Regions from separate parts of the Kribbella sp. NPDC026611 genome, predicted to be linked through region 1. Evidence: riboswitches for the same ligand, from Rfam matches in the RefSeq annotation. Region 1 holds a riboswitch; the other holds the start of a gene.
The links. A riboswitch is a leader RNA that binds a small molecule or an ion and turns the genes downstream of it on or off. The one in region 1 is predicted to bind thiamine pyrophosphate.

Region 1 (6,874 bases):
CCGGCCAACTGATCGGCTTCGGCAGAAACCTCGGCCGCGAAGTCTGCGCCCAGATCTTCAACCAACTCTGCTTCCTGAACGTCCTCTGGCCCCTCTGGGACGACAAGCAGCAAACCTGGCACGACAAGGCCGTCAACGACATAGTCATCCGCACCTGACGGCCAACCTTTGAGCCGGCGGTCGAGGCGGTGTACTGCGACGAGGAGCTGTCCAGCTGCTTCTGGCCCGACGACAGTGAACCACCACCTCAGCCAGCACCAGTAGTTCGTTTACAACGAACGCCAGCCCGCTGCTGTCACCCGCGAGCGCAGCGAGCAACTCCGCGGAGTCAGCCGGGAACCCCGGGGCGCTCGCCCCGAACAAGCAGGGTGGGTGGGGCGGCGCGTAGCACGACGACGAAGGAGCCGTGCGTAGTACGCGATGGGACTACCAGCAGCACCATGCGCAAGCAGTACGGCGCGTAGTACGCCAGCCCGGGCTAGTCGCCCTCACCATCTTGTCCGACGCGAGTGGCCGATCCGCGCGAGTTCCCTCCACCCGGTGAGATCTCCGGAACAAAAATGCCACCTGGTGGCACTTAATCTCCGAAGATCACCCGCGCACCCCAGACTGAGTCGAACCACCGCAGCCCATCACCAGCAGTACGGCGAGTGGTACGCCAGCCCGCGGTAGTGACCCGCGAGCGGCAGCTCGCAACCAGCGAGCGAAGCGAGCAACTCCGCGAGCACAGCGAGCGAGCCCCGGCACTCGCCGGGAATACCGGGGCGCGCCCGCCCCGAACAACGGGGTGGGTGGGGCGGCGCGTAGCACGGCGACGAAGGAGCCGTGCGTAGCACCGCGATGGGACTACCAGCAGCACCACTCACCAGCAGTACGAGGGGTAGTGAGCCAGCCCGCAGCTGTCACCCGCGGGCGGCAGCCCGCAACTCGCCAGCGGCAGCTGGCAGCATGCCGGCGCTAAGCCGGAGGGTGGGCGGGAGCTCGCGTAGTGGTCGCGTAGGAGGAGCGGAGCGACGACGGAGTGGCCGCGGAGCACGCGTGGGACGGACCCAGTACGAGCTAGCGCGAGAGGAGGAAGCCGGCGCAGGTTACGGACCAGAGGACGCTGGTGAAGGTGCCGATGATGAAGCGTTCGGCGACGGCTTGGGGGGTGACGGAGGCTGGTTGGTCGGGGCTGCGGAGCTCCGGGTAGCGGGCCAGGCCTTTGATGGCGAGGACGACAGCGATGCCCTCGGGCCAGCCGGCGACGAGGGCGGCGTAGATGGCGGCTCGCTCGAGTGCGCCGATGAGGGCGCCGCCACGCAGTACCTCGCCGGCTTTCTGCGTGGACTGGGCTCGCGTGTTGCCTCGGTCTACCAGCGCCAGCACAGACGTGGTGAGTGGTCCGCCGCCGGTCAGTGCGAGGCCGCCGGAGAGCAGCAACAGCACGTTCCACCAGCGCTCGGGCCAGCCGACCACGCCATGCCCGGCCAGCAGCAGCACCCCGACAGCGGCCAGGCACCCGAGCATCAGTCCGCAAAGCACGATCTCCAGAGTGGAACCAGATCGCGGCACCCACGCCAGCACAGCCAGCACCAAACCAGCCGCCGTCAACGACAGCACAAGTGCCGTCACGCAGCCGCCCCGGGCTCGAGGAGTGCCGCGGCCAAGACTCGGCCGCGTTGTTCTTCGGTGTAGCCGGCGGCTTGGGCTCGCTGGGTGACCGCGGACTGACTGATGCCCAGTTTGACGCCGATCTCTCGCCTGGAGAGCCCTTCGGACAGCAGGTCGGCTACTGCCCAACCGCGCTCGCTGCGGCGACGCAGGATCGACGCCATCAGCCACAGCACGGTCTCCACCTGCTCCGCGACCCGGGCGTCCGTCCCGACCACGTTCACATGGTGCGGGCTCGACTTGGCACGCGTGACCGCCTCCCGCGCGAACACGAAGGCATCCCCGTTCCCAGCTCGGGTACTGCGAGGCAGCGGCTGCGCGACCGCTCCGACGCCAAGTCCGACGTACCAGCTGTCCGAGCGGAGCAGCTCGACGATGACGTCGACGGTCGGGCGGGCCTCGGAAAGCACACCCTGCACCTCGTCCCCGGCGGTCCGCTCGAACTTCCGGAGCAGTCCGGGCCGCCGCGGCCGGCGGTTCAGGGAGTTCAGCAGCTCGGGTACGAGATCGCTCATGCTTCGGCTGCCGCGCTGATCTACCGTGAGAACGAAGACCATCACCGCCACCATCCTTCCGAACTTCCGGACTCCGAGCTTCCGGACCAGAGAAGTTCACCGGTCTTAAGGCTACAGTCTTATTCACGCTGAGTGAAGGATAAAACCTGAATCGGTTCAGCCGATCACTCCCAGTGATCGCCCCGGTGGCCGCCGATCCTCCAATTTTCCGCTCAAACCAGCCGGCCCGGCATCTCGACGCATGCCGCGGCTTCACCGAGAGTCAACGCGTGAGACCCTCCCGGCAGACACCTCAGCCTGCCGGGAGGACCGAAATCTCACTCGGCCAACGGCAGGTACAACTTGCTGTCCGCGGCCTTGAACGTCTCCGACATCTCGGCGAACCCGGCCTCGATCGCCTCGGTCGAGGTCAGCCCGTGCTCCTCGGCGTACGCGCGGACATCAGCCGTGATCCGCATCGAGCAGAACTTCGGCCCGCACATCGAGCAGAAGTGTGCCGTCTTCGCGGGCTCGGCCGGCAGCGTCTCGTCGTGGAAGGACCGCGCCGTGTCCGGGTCCAGCGACAGGTTGAACTGGTCCTCCCAGCGGAACTCGAACCTTGCCCTCGACAACGCGTCGTCCCAGTCCTGCGCGCCCGGGTGCCCCTTGGCCAGATCGGCCGCGTGGGCAGCGATCTTGTACGTGATCACGCCGGTCTTGACGTCGTCGCGGTCCGGCAGCCCGAGATGCTCCTTCGGCGTGACGTAGCAGAGCATCGCCGTACCCAGCCAGCCGATCTGCGCCGCGCCGATCGCCGACGTGATGTGGTCGTACGCCGGTGCCACATCGGTTGCCAACGGCCCCAAAGTGTAGAACGGCGCCTCCCCGCACAGCTCCTCCTCGAGCTGCACGTTCTCCGCGATCTTGTGCATCGGCACGTGCCCCGGACCCTCGATCATCACCTGTACGTCGTGCTCCCAGGCCACCCGGGTCAGCTCTCCCAACGTGCGCAGCTCGGCGAACTGCGCCGCGTCGTTCGCATCCGCGATGCACCCCGGCCGCAGCCCGTCGCCCAGCGAGAACGTCACGTCGTACTCCCGCAGGATGGCGCACAGCTCCGCGAAATGCGTGTACAGGAACGATTCCTGATGGTGCGCGAGACACCAGGCCGCCATGATCGACCCGCCCCGCGACACGATCCCGGTGATCCGCCGCGCGGTCAGCGGCACGTACCGCAGCAGTACGCCGGCATGCACGGTCATGTAGTCCACACCCTGCTCGCACTGCTCGATCACCGTGTCGCGGTACACCTCCCAGGACAGCTCGGCCGGATCGCCCTTCACCTTCTCCAGCGCCTGGTACAGCGGAACCGTCCCGATCGGCACCGGTGAGTTGCGCAGGATCCACTCGCGCGTCTCGTGGATGTTCTTGCCGGTGGACAGGTCCATCACCGTGTCCGCGCCCCACCGGGTCGCCCAGACCAGCTTCTCGACCTCTTCCTCGATCGACGACGAAACGGCCGAGTTGCCGATGTTCGCGTTCACCTTCACCAGGAACTTCTTCCCGATGATCATCGGTTCGCTCTCCGGGTGCCGCCGGTTCGCCGGGATGATTGCGCGGCCGCGCGCCACCTCCGACCGGACGAACTCCGGGTCGACGCCCTCGCGGACGGCGACGTACCTCATCTCCTCGGTCACCACCCCGGCGCGCGCGTACCCGAGCTGGGTCCGCGGCTCGCGGCCGTCGATCCAGGCCCGCCGCAAGGCCGGCAGGCCGGCCTGCAGGTCGATCTCCGCGGCCGCGTCGGTGTACACACCCGACGTGTCGTAGAGGTCGAAGTGCTCGCCGTTGGTCAGATGCACCCGGCGGGCCGGTACGTCCAGCTCCCCGCGGTAGATCTTCTCCGAGCCCGAGATCGGGCCGGTGGTGACGGCCGGACGAATCGTGCTGACATTCACCATGCTGGTGCTCCCTACGCCGGAATTACCCGGACAGGTTCGGCGGTCGGCGGCGCCGGCCAGGTGCGATTCCTGGTCCAGCCGCCCTCTCAGCCCACTACGGTGCGAGCTCCCGCGATCTCAAGTTGTCACTGGACACCCTAGACGAAGCCGATAGGTTCGGGGCATGCGAGATCTCGTGTACCCGCCCGTCGTCGCGTTCGCGAGGACCGCGTTCAAGGTGCTGGACCTGCGGCTCCGGATGACCGGGACCGAGCACGTACCGCGGACTGGTGGCGCGGTGATCGCCCTCAACCACATCAGCTACGTCGACTTCATCCTCGGCGGATACGGCGCGCTGCCGAGCAAGCGGCTGGTCCGCTTCATGGCCAAGGACTCGCTCTTCCGCAACCGGTACTCCGGTCCGCTGATGCGCGGCATGCACCACATCCCGGTGGACCGGGAGGCGGGCGCCGCGTCGTACCAGCAGGCCCTGGAGTACCTCGCCGCCGGTGAGGTGGTCGGGGTGTTCCCGGAGGCGACGATCAGCCGCTCGTTCGAGCTGAAGGAGTTCAAGTCCGGCACGGTCCGGCTGGCCGCGGAGGCCGGCGTACCGATCGTCCCGATGATCCTGTGGGGCACCCAGCGGATGCTCACCAAGGACCATCCGCGGGACTTCTCCCGGCATCGCACGATCGCGATCACCGTCGGCGAGCCGATGAAGGTCACCGCTGACGACGATCCCACCGAGGCGACCGCACAGCTCCGGACGACGATGGCCGGGATGCTCGACGAGACCATCCGCGCGTACCCGGAGCAGCCTGCCGGCGCGTGGTGGCTGCCGGCGGCGTACGGCGGTGGCGCGCCGACACCCGAGGAAGCGGAGCGGCTCGACCAGGAGGAACTCGCCCGGCGGGCGGCGAAACGCGCGCAGCGCTGAGCGGACAAGACCTTGACCACCAAGGGGGTACGACGGTACTAAGGCAGTCGTTGACGGAGCAGGAACCTGGGGGGTCCCTGTGTTGCGAGCCGGGCGGGCTCGCCGACTCAGGCGGGGCGGGGAACAATTTTGATCGATACACCGGAAGAACTGCACCTGTTCGACCCGGGCACGCTGACAGTGGCGCCGCACGTCGCCGAGCATCTCCCCGATGCCGGCGCGTTCTTCGTCGACTGGGCGACCCGAGGTCTTCCTATCGACCGAGCGCGTGAGATCGAGTCCGCGGTGAACGGCCGGCGCCACCAGAACGGCTGGTTCCCGCTGGAGAGCCTGGACACCATCGGCCCGAAGGGCTTCTGGCGCGGTCCGCTGACCTACCTGGCCCGGATGACCGCCGATGACGCGTCGATCCTGCAGGAGTGGGCCTCGGACGGCCTGGAGGGCGAGAACGAGCGCCGGATCCAGGCGACGGTGAACCACCTGCTCTTCCAGCAGGGGCACGCCGCCGCGGCGACGTGGGCGGTCGCAGTACGGCCGAAGACCTACCTGGACGCGGAGGTGCTGGGCGACCGCCTGCTGGCCGCGTGGGAGTACAACCTCGGCTCGATCCGCGCCAAGGACGTCGCCAAGTCGGTACGGCGCTGGAACCGCTGAAAGACCGTACGGCGGGGCAGCCGCCAGACTGCCCCGCCGTACCTCCGCTACGGCAGTGGAACCTAGCGGAACTCAGCGAACCTCAGTGGAACTGCGGAATGATCAGGTAGAGGCCGTAGAGGACCGCTGCGAAGCAGGCCGCGAAGCAGAGCGCCGCGACGCCGGTGTCCATCACCGACGGCTGCTTGTTGTTGTCGATCGCGACCGCGCGCCGCGCCATCGCGCTGATGCCGAGCGAGAACAGGACGGCCAGGCCGACTCCGAAGAGCAGGCTGACGATCGCCACCTCACCGAGCGCACCCCATTTGATGTGCATTGCCGTGCTCCTCTCAGGCCGCCGCGGCCGGGCTGGTGGCCGGTGTGGTGGTCGGGTACTCGTTCACGTTGTCCGACGTCACCGAGTTGCGCCGGGAGGCCCAGTAGATGGCGCCGCCGATCGCGACCGCGAGGACCGCGATGACCACCACGCCCCAGTTGCCGGAGTTGGCCACCCGGCCGGACAGCGCGCCGACGAGAGCGGCGGCCGGCAGCGTGAGCAGCCAGGCGACGGCCATCCGGCCGGCGACGGTCCAGCGCACCTCTGCCAGCCGCTTACCAAGGCCGGCGCCGAGGATGCTGCCCGAGCAGACCTGCGTGGTCGACAGCGGGAAGCCGAGGTGGGACGACGCCAGCAGCACGGCAGTCGAGCTGGTCTCCGCGGCGAAGCCCTGCGGCGACTCGATCTCGGCCAGGCCCTTGCCCATGGTCCGGATGATCCGCCAGCCACCCAGGTAGGTACCGGCGGCGATCGCCAGACCGGCTGCCAGGATGACCCAGAGCGGCGGCTTCGAGCCCGAGGCCAGGCTGCCGGAGGTGATCAGCACCAGCGTGATGACACCCATCGTCTTCTGCGCGTCACCCGTGCCGTGGGCCAGCGAGACCAGCGAGGCGGACGCGATCTGGCCGAGCCGGAAGCCCTCCTTGACCGTGCCCTGCCGGGACCGCCGGGTGATCGTGTAAGCGAGGTAGGTGCCGAGCAGCGCGACCACGCCGGCCACGATCGGCGCCGCGACGGCCGGGATGATGATCTTCTGGACGACCGTGCCGAAGTGCACGGCGCCGCTGCCGGAGGCGATCCAGGTGGCACCGATCAGGCCGCCGAAGAGCGCGTGCGACGAGGAGCTCGGAAGACCGACGTACCAGGTCATCAGGTTCCA
Region 2 (6,874 bases), 790 kb from region 1:
TGGAGATCGTGGCCGGCATCGTGGTTGGGCCGCACGGCCTCGGCCTGGTGGACGTGGACCTGGCGGTGCAGATCGTCGCGCTGCTGGGCCTGGCGTTCCTGCTCTTCCTGGCCGGGCTGGAGATCGACGTTCACCAGCTCCGCGGCCAGGTGCTGCGGCTCGCCGTCCTGGGCTACCTGGTGACTCTGGTGCTGGGCGGAGCGGCCGGGGCAGCGTTCTCGGCCGTCGGCTGGGTGCACAGCGCGCTGCTGGTCGCCGTCACGCTCTCCGCTACTTCACTGGGACTGGTCGTTCCGGTGCTCAAGGACGCGGGCCAAGTGGACGGGTCGGTAGGCCAGTTCACCATCGCGGCAGCGTCGGTAGCCGACTTCGCGGCGGTCCTGCTGCTCTCCCTGGTCTTCTCGACCGAGGGCGGTAGCGCGGGCGAGCGACTGATCATGGTCGGTCTCTTCGCGGTATTGGTCGTGGTGACCGGGGTCGTCGTGGCCACGGCCGGACGATCGCGCCGGATCGGCCTGGTGCTGCTGCGGCTCCAGGACACCACCGCCGAGATCCGGGTGCGCGCCGCGGTGCTGCTGCTCGTCGCTTTCGTGGCGTTGGCCGCGCAGTTCGGCCTGGAGACCATCCTCGGCGCCTTCCTGGCCGGGGCGGTCGTCGGACTGGTCGACCGCAGCGACGACTCGCATCCGCGCTTCCGGATCAAGCTGGAGGCGCTCGGCTACGGCTTCCTGATCCCGGTGTTCTTCGTCACGAGTGGCCTGCGGCTGGACCTGGGTGGATTGTTCGCCGACACCGCCGCTTTGCTGCGGGTACCGCTGTTCCTGGTCGCATTGCTGGTCGTTCGCGGCGTACCGGCGTACCTCTCAGTGCGCACGCTCGGCGTACGGTCGTCGACGGCGGCCGGACTGCTGCAGGCCACGTCGCTGCCGTTCATCGTGACCGCGACCCAGATCGGCGTGGCCACCGGCCTGATGAGCCCGGTGACCGCCGCCGCGCTGGTCTGCGCCGGGCTGCTGTCCGTCCTGCTGTTTCCGGCTGCCGCGCTCGCCTTGCTCAGGCGGCCGGACGACGCGGCCCGATCCGCCCCAGAAGCACCGCGGCCAGCATCGAAATGACGATCGAGGTGTACGTCGCACCGAGCCAGCCGGGCACCGGTTGGTGGTCGAAGAGGGCCTGCTGGATCTTCGTCCAGAACGGGGACCAGCCGGCGACGGTACCGGGGTTCACCAGCTGGTAGGCGATGAAGCCGATCAGCCACGCAAGCGTCGGCTGCCAGCGGAACTTCGCCGTACCGGACACGTCCCACTGCATCTTGCTGACCACGAAGAAGTCCGCGATCGCGACCGCGAACAACGGGACGAAGACCGAGCCGATCAGGTACAGGAACTGCGTGTAGTTGCCGAGGTCGACCAGCAGTGCGATGCCGGTGGCGATGATGCCGATGGCCACCGAGATCCAGCGCCGGTCGACGTGACCGATCAGGTTGTGGGCCGCCATCGTGGTCGAGTAGACGTTGGCGTACGCCTCGTCGACCTCGTCCACCAGCAGTACGAGCAGCGCGATCGCGCCGGCCGGCAGGGTGACCAGTGCGGTGATCACGTCCTCGCTGTTGGTCTGCAACGTCGCGACGGCGACCACACCGAGGGCGTAGTACCCGATGGCGGCCAGGCCGTAGCCGAGCGCGGAGCCGGCGAAGGCTGCCTTGTTGGTGCGCGAGTGGCGGGTGTAGTCGGCGGCCAGCGGTGCGAACGAGACCACCCCGGCGGCGGCCAGGTCCACCGCGGGCCAGAAGCCGAACACGCTGTCCTGCGGGAGGTCGTGCACGGGTTTGCCGAGCACCTGGACGAACAGGTAGACGGAGGCGGCCAGCACGAGCCAGACCATGAACTTCCGCAGTACCTTCACGCTGCCGAGCGGCCGGACCGCCATCGTGGTGGCGATGAGCCCGGCCAGCACCACGAACAGCCAGCGCCAGCGCTCGCTCGTCACGGCGACCGCGGCCTGCGAGATCACGATGATCTCCATCGTCGCCCAGCCGACGTTCTGCGCGATGTTGAGCACGGTCGGCACCGTCGAGCCGCCGCGACCGAACATGCCGCGGAGACTCGCCATCGCCGGTGCGCCGGTGTGGGAGCCGAAGACGGCCGCGCCGCCGAGCACCAGCGCACCGATGCCGCAGCCGACGACGACCGCGAGCAGGCCCTGCCAGAGCGAGCCGGTGTACGCCGCGACGAGCGCGCCGGTCACCGGTCCGAACAGCGAGATGCCGAAGTTGCCCCAGAGCGTGAACTGGTCGAGGAAGCCAAGGGTCCGCGGGGCGTCCGTGGTCAGGACGAGCGGCGCCTCGGTGCTGCCGGCAGGACGAACAGCGGTATCGGTCATCAGTGACCCCAATCCCTACGCCGGCATTACCCGGTCAGGTTCAGGCGGTCGGCGACCCAGCTGTCGCCCTCTCAGCCCGCGCATCCTCGGTGCGAGCTCCCGCAAAGGTTGTGCAGTCAATATAACTGCTGTCGCCCGCTAGGGGAGACTGGCTGCTCGTTCTATGAGCGCCGCGACCTCGGGGCCGTTGGTGGCGATCGGTACGTGCGAACCCGTCTCGAGCGTGCGGGCCTCGCCGTGGCTGAGCGTGGCCAGGCGCTCGACCCACTCCGCGGTCGACATCAGGTCATGCTTGCCGCGGATGATGACAACCGGCTGCCGCACCCGGGAGATGACCTCGGCGAGGTCGTGCTGCCGCGAAGCCTCACCCGCTCGGGCCATCGCGGGGAGGCCGGTGCGGGCGTACTGCGGGGTGACGCTGCGGATCAGCTTCGGTACGTCCGGGATCGCGGAGCCGACCAGGCGGACGGCGCGATCCACCCAGCTCGACATGGTGGCGTCACCGGCCGGTGCGACCAGGACGAGCGCGTGGACGAGCTCGGGATACCGGACGGCGGTCTCGACGATGATCTGGCAGCTGGCCGAGTGGCCGACCAGGACGGACTTCTCCCGGACCTTGTCGGCCAGCGCGACGGCGAGCGCCTTCGGGTGCAGGTCCTCGCGCGAACCGGCCGGTTCGCCGTACCCGGGGAGGGTGACCACGTGGTACGGCGTGATCAGGTGCTCGACCGTCCTGGCGTACGACTCGGGGCCGAGGCCCAGACCCGGCACCAGGATTACGGGTGCGCTCACTCCCAGGGCGCTTTGGTCGGCGGCCCCTGGACGACCGGGTTCGGTACGTCGGGCTTGAGCTCGCGGTACCCGAGGAAGAGGCCGGCGGCGAGGATCAGCAGCCCGATCCCACCCCAGCCGTACGCCGTCGGCAACCGGTGGATCGAGCCGTCGATCCCGCCGAGGCCGGTGGAGAGCACCATGATGATCCAGACCAGGATCGGGATCACCGACACGGCGACGAGCAGGATCCCGCCGAGTTCAACGGGGTCGGGTTGGCGGCCCGCCTTGCGCCGGGCGAGGATGTCGCGTCCCCACATCACCAGCGCGGCCGCGCCTACTACCACGAGCAGCAGCTGTCCGATGGTGTCGATCACGTCGGTCCGCAGCGGATGGTTGAGCGGCGAGCCGGGCGCTTGAGAGATCTCCCTCAGCGAGACTCGCTGGACGGTTGCTACCAGCAGGCCGTAGAAGCCGGCAACCACTGCGGCCAGCACTACTACCCTCGCGGCTCTAGGGTCGCGGGGAGCTGTCTGCTCGCGTCCGTAGGTCGGCAGCTCATGCTGCTGCGGGTGGGCCGGGGCGCCGTAGGGCGTCCCTTGGCGATAGACCGGGGGCTGGACGTAGGCCTGGCCCGGGCCCATCGGGCCTGGCCCTAACTGGCTTGGACCGAGCGCGTGCCCTGGTCCTACTGGCTGGCCTGGTTGCATCGGCTGACCATGTTGTATCGGCTGGCCTGCGGGCGGCGGGCTTGCGGGTGCCTGGGCCGGCGCTGGTGGCTGGCCTGAGACTGTCCAGCCCTGGCTGGAACACTGCCCGGGAGGGGTGCCGTAGGGCTGGGGCGGGGCGTACGGGAACTGCTCGTCGGGCGGATGCGGCCCCGAGTACGTACCACCGCCGTACGGTGCCGGCGGAGCGTAGTGATGGTCCTCAGTGGGCTCTGCTGCCCGTTCGGGCTCGTCGCGGCCGTACGTCGGGAAGTCCTGTGATGACATCGCGTCCTCCTCCCGTCGTACCCCAGTTTCTCAGGTCGCCTTGATCGTCGGCCAGGCATTCGGCAGGCAGCCGGCCAGCCCCTTCGTCTGCTGCATCATCACCGGTGCCGGGGTCTTCACCCGCGTACACGTCGAGTGCCCATGCCCAAGCGCGTGCCCGACCTCGTGGTTGACGAGGTAGCTGCGGTAGAGCTCGACCTGCCCGTGGTACGCCGGAATCGCGTACATCCACCGCTTGGCGTTCAGCACGACCCGGTTCTCGACCCGGCACGACACCTCACCACCAGTGTCGAGCGGCAGACACAGCTTGTCCGTCAACGTCGGCGTCGCCAAAATAATCCGGAGCTGCGCGTCGGCCCGATCCGTCCGCTCGAACCTGACCGGATGCACCGCCTGCCACCCACGCGGATCCGTCAACGTCTTGTGAATAGCCGCCGCCACCGCGGCCCCGTTCACCGACAACCCCTGCTCGATCTCCACCCGATAAGTCAGCTTCCCCCGCACCCCCGTGGCTTTGTTGCTCCCCGCCACCACAGCCAACTTCCCCGAAGAAACACTGAAATTAGGCCTAGCCGCCTTCGGCCCCCGAGCCAAGGTAGGAGCCGGCCGCAACGGAGTAGTAAACCGCTGCGTAGGCGCAGCCACAGTCGCAGGCCCCGGCGTCACGACCGGCGTAGGTGTCCCGACCGGCGCGCTGGACACCCGCGCACTCGGCACACCAGCCCCCGCCTCAGCCGCCAAACTGACCCGACGCGCCACCTCAGGGTGAGCCACTACCCCAGTCCCCACCACAGCCAACGCAGTGACCGCAACCCACTGCCCTCGGTAGGACTTCCGCCGCCCGTGCCGAGACCTCACACGCCGCCGCCTACCCATACCAAGACCCTATCGACTCCACCGACCCCACGAAAGGCCCCTCCCACCAACGATCCGTTGGCCACCACATACATCCACCACCGAAGCGCCGACTCCACCAGCACAGAGGCCAAGCAAGACCTTTACGGATTACCTGGCTCAGGGACCATCAACGCGAATGAGCTTCGCTTCTGCAGGACGGAGGTCTACGCTCCACACTTGTTCTGACCGGCCGCCGGAAGCGGTTCGGCAAGCGGAGCGGTGGCGATCAGGGAGCAATGTGGCGGCTGACGGGGGCGCATGGTCGGATGACGCTTTCATGCGCGCGCTGAGCAGCGCCGATCGTGGACCCGTGCACGAGTCAGCCCAGGTCATATTGAGGACAGCTCTGACCGGCGCGAAACCTGTTCTCGCAGCAACAACCAGCGGCCAAAACTATTGGATGAAGTGGCCTGGTAATCCCCACGGAAAGCTCTCGATGGTGCACGAAGTCGTCATCGGACGCCTGGGTACCCGCATTGGCGCGCCGGTGCGACCCGTCGCACTCATTGATGTCGATGCGGCTCTCGTCAGCGACCAGTACATCGATGGCTCGCGGCTACCGGCAGGTGTGTACGTCGGGTCTGAAGTACTGCGTGACGTTGAGGAACACACGAGGATCACTCGCGTCGGCCGAGACGGCAACGCGGCTCGGTTCGCCTTCTACCTCGCGCTCTGGGATCTCTGTCTCGGCAGTGACCTACAGCTCCTTTATCACCTCGCGGAGCACCACCAGGTCTGGTCGATCGACCATGGTCTGTGGTTCGACAGTCTCGAGGGCGACTGGACACCTGAGCACCTGGCGGGACGCGCCAACGAGCCATGGCCTTGGCCGCCGGACATCGACGTGCGGGCACTCGAGGCGCAGGCACTTCGGAGCGCGGCGGACGCGGTTGACGATCTGTCGTGTGCTGATCTGGCCGAGGTGATGAGGCACGTGCCGCTACAGTGGGGAGTTGCAGACGACGCCCTCCGCACGCTGGCCAAGTTCGTCCACGGACGTCGAGGTCTGGTAGCGCAGAGGTTGCGGGAAGCGGTTGGAGATCGCCCGTGAAAGGGGGCCACGTGCGCTACGACTACTGGGTCATCCGTTACGTGCCAGACCCGATTCGCGGTGAGTTCGTCAACATTGCCGTTATTGCCGGACGAGGCGAGGACTGGCGGTTCCGTCGGGTCGGGAATCTCGGGAGGGCGTCACGCCTCGGCGGGTCTGCAGTCATGACAGATTCGTTCATGAAGCGGATCGAAGACGCGATCAACCTCCGCCTCGATGCCGTCCAATCGTTGCTGCCGTCGGATCCGTCGCTGTTGGGCAAGGGCGACATCGAAGATCTCCGGGTTCGGATGAACAACATCGTTCAGCTGTCAGAGGCGCGGCCAGTGTTGGCGAGCTCAGCTGAAGAGGCGGCAAACCTGGCCTTCGAACTCATGATCGTGGACACGGACTCGGCAGTGAACCACCGCTCCAGAACCAAGGTGGTGAACACGCTGCGCAGTGCTTTCGAGCTGCGCCCGGACCTTGCACACCATGTGGCCAAGGCACAGCGTGCATACGTCGGCTCGCAAGGCACCAGCATCGACTTCGCAGTCAAGAACCAGCGCGTGTACCAGATGTCACAGGTATGGGCGTTCGACGTGAAGGACACCCTGCGACTCCAGACGAACATCCAAGCCTGGAACTACTTGCTCGGTCTGCTCCGGACCGACGGCGGTCGCCTCGCGGCAAAGGATGACCGGTCGGGCGTAGAGATTCCTTCCTCCGTCTCCATCAACGCCGTATTCACTCCTCCGGATACCACCGCTGGAGAGGAACAGTTCGAGATCGCGAGGGA

Region 2: it holds a riboswitch for thiamine pyrophosphate, as region 1 does, so the genes downstream of both, AB0E69_RS12180 (cytosine permease) here and thiC (phosphomethylpyrimidine synthase ThiC) in region 1, are expected to answer to the same signal.

What each region holds. Positions count from the first base shown of each region.
Region 1 covers NZ_JBEZYC010000003.1:863,862-870,735, reverse strand. Annotated here, with positions in the region: gene AB0E69_RS16120 (RDD family protein) at 1-158, shown strand, start outside; gene AB0E69_RS16115 (hypothetical protein) at 1,060-1,614, opposite strand; gene AB0E69_RS16110 (transposase) at 1,611-2,168, opposite strand; gene thiC (phosphomethylpyrimidine synthase ThiC) at 2,486-4,108, opposite strand; TPP riboswitch at 4,100-4,231, opposite strand; gene AB0E69_RS16100 (lysophospholipid acyltransferase family protein) at 4,272-5,024, shown strand; gene AB0E69_RS16095 (hypothetical protein) at 5,154-5,678, shown strand; gene AB0E69_RS16090 (hypothetical protein) at 5,761-5,994, opposite strand; gene AB0E69_RS16085 (inorganic phosphate transporter) at 6,008-6,874, opposite strand, start outside.
Region 2 covers NZ_JBEZYC010000003.1:74,355-81,228, reverse strand. Annotated here, with positions in the region: gene AB0E69_RS12185 (cation:proton antiporter) at 1-1,115, shown strand, start outside; gene AB0E69_RS12180 (cytosine permease) at 1,054-2,382, opposite strand; TPP riboswitch at 2,378-2,495, opposite strand; gene AB0E69_RS12175 (alpha/beta hydrolase) at 2,521-3,174, opposite strand; gene AB0E69_RS12170 (hypothetical protein) at 3,171-3,797, opposite strand; gene AB0E69_RS12165 (DUF3152 domain-containing protein) at 4,179-5,024, opposite strand; gene AB0E69_RS12160 (HipA family kinase) at 5,284-6,096, shown strand; gene AB0E69_RS12155 (DUF3037 domain-containing protein) at 6,108-6,874, shown strand, end outside.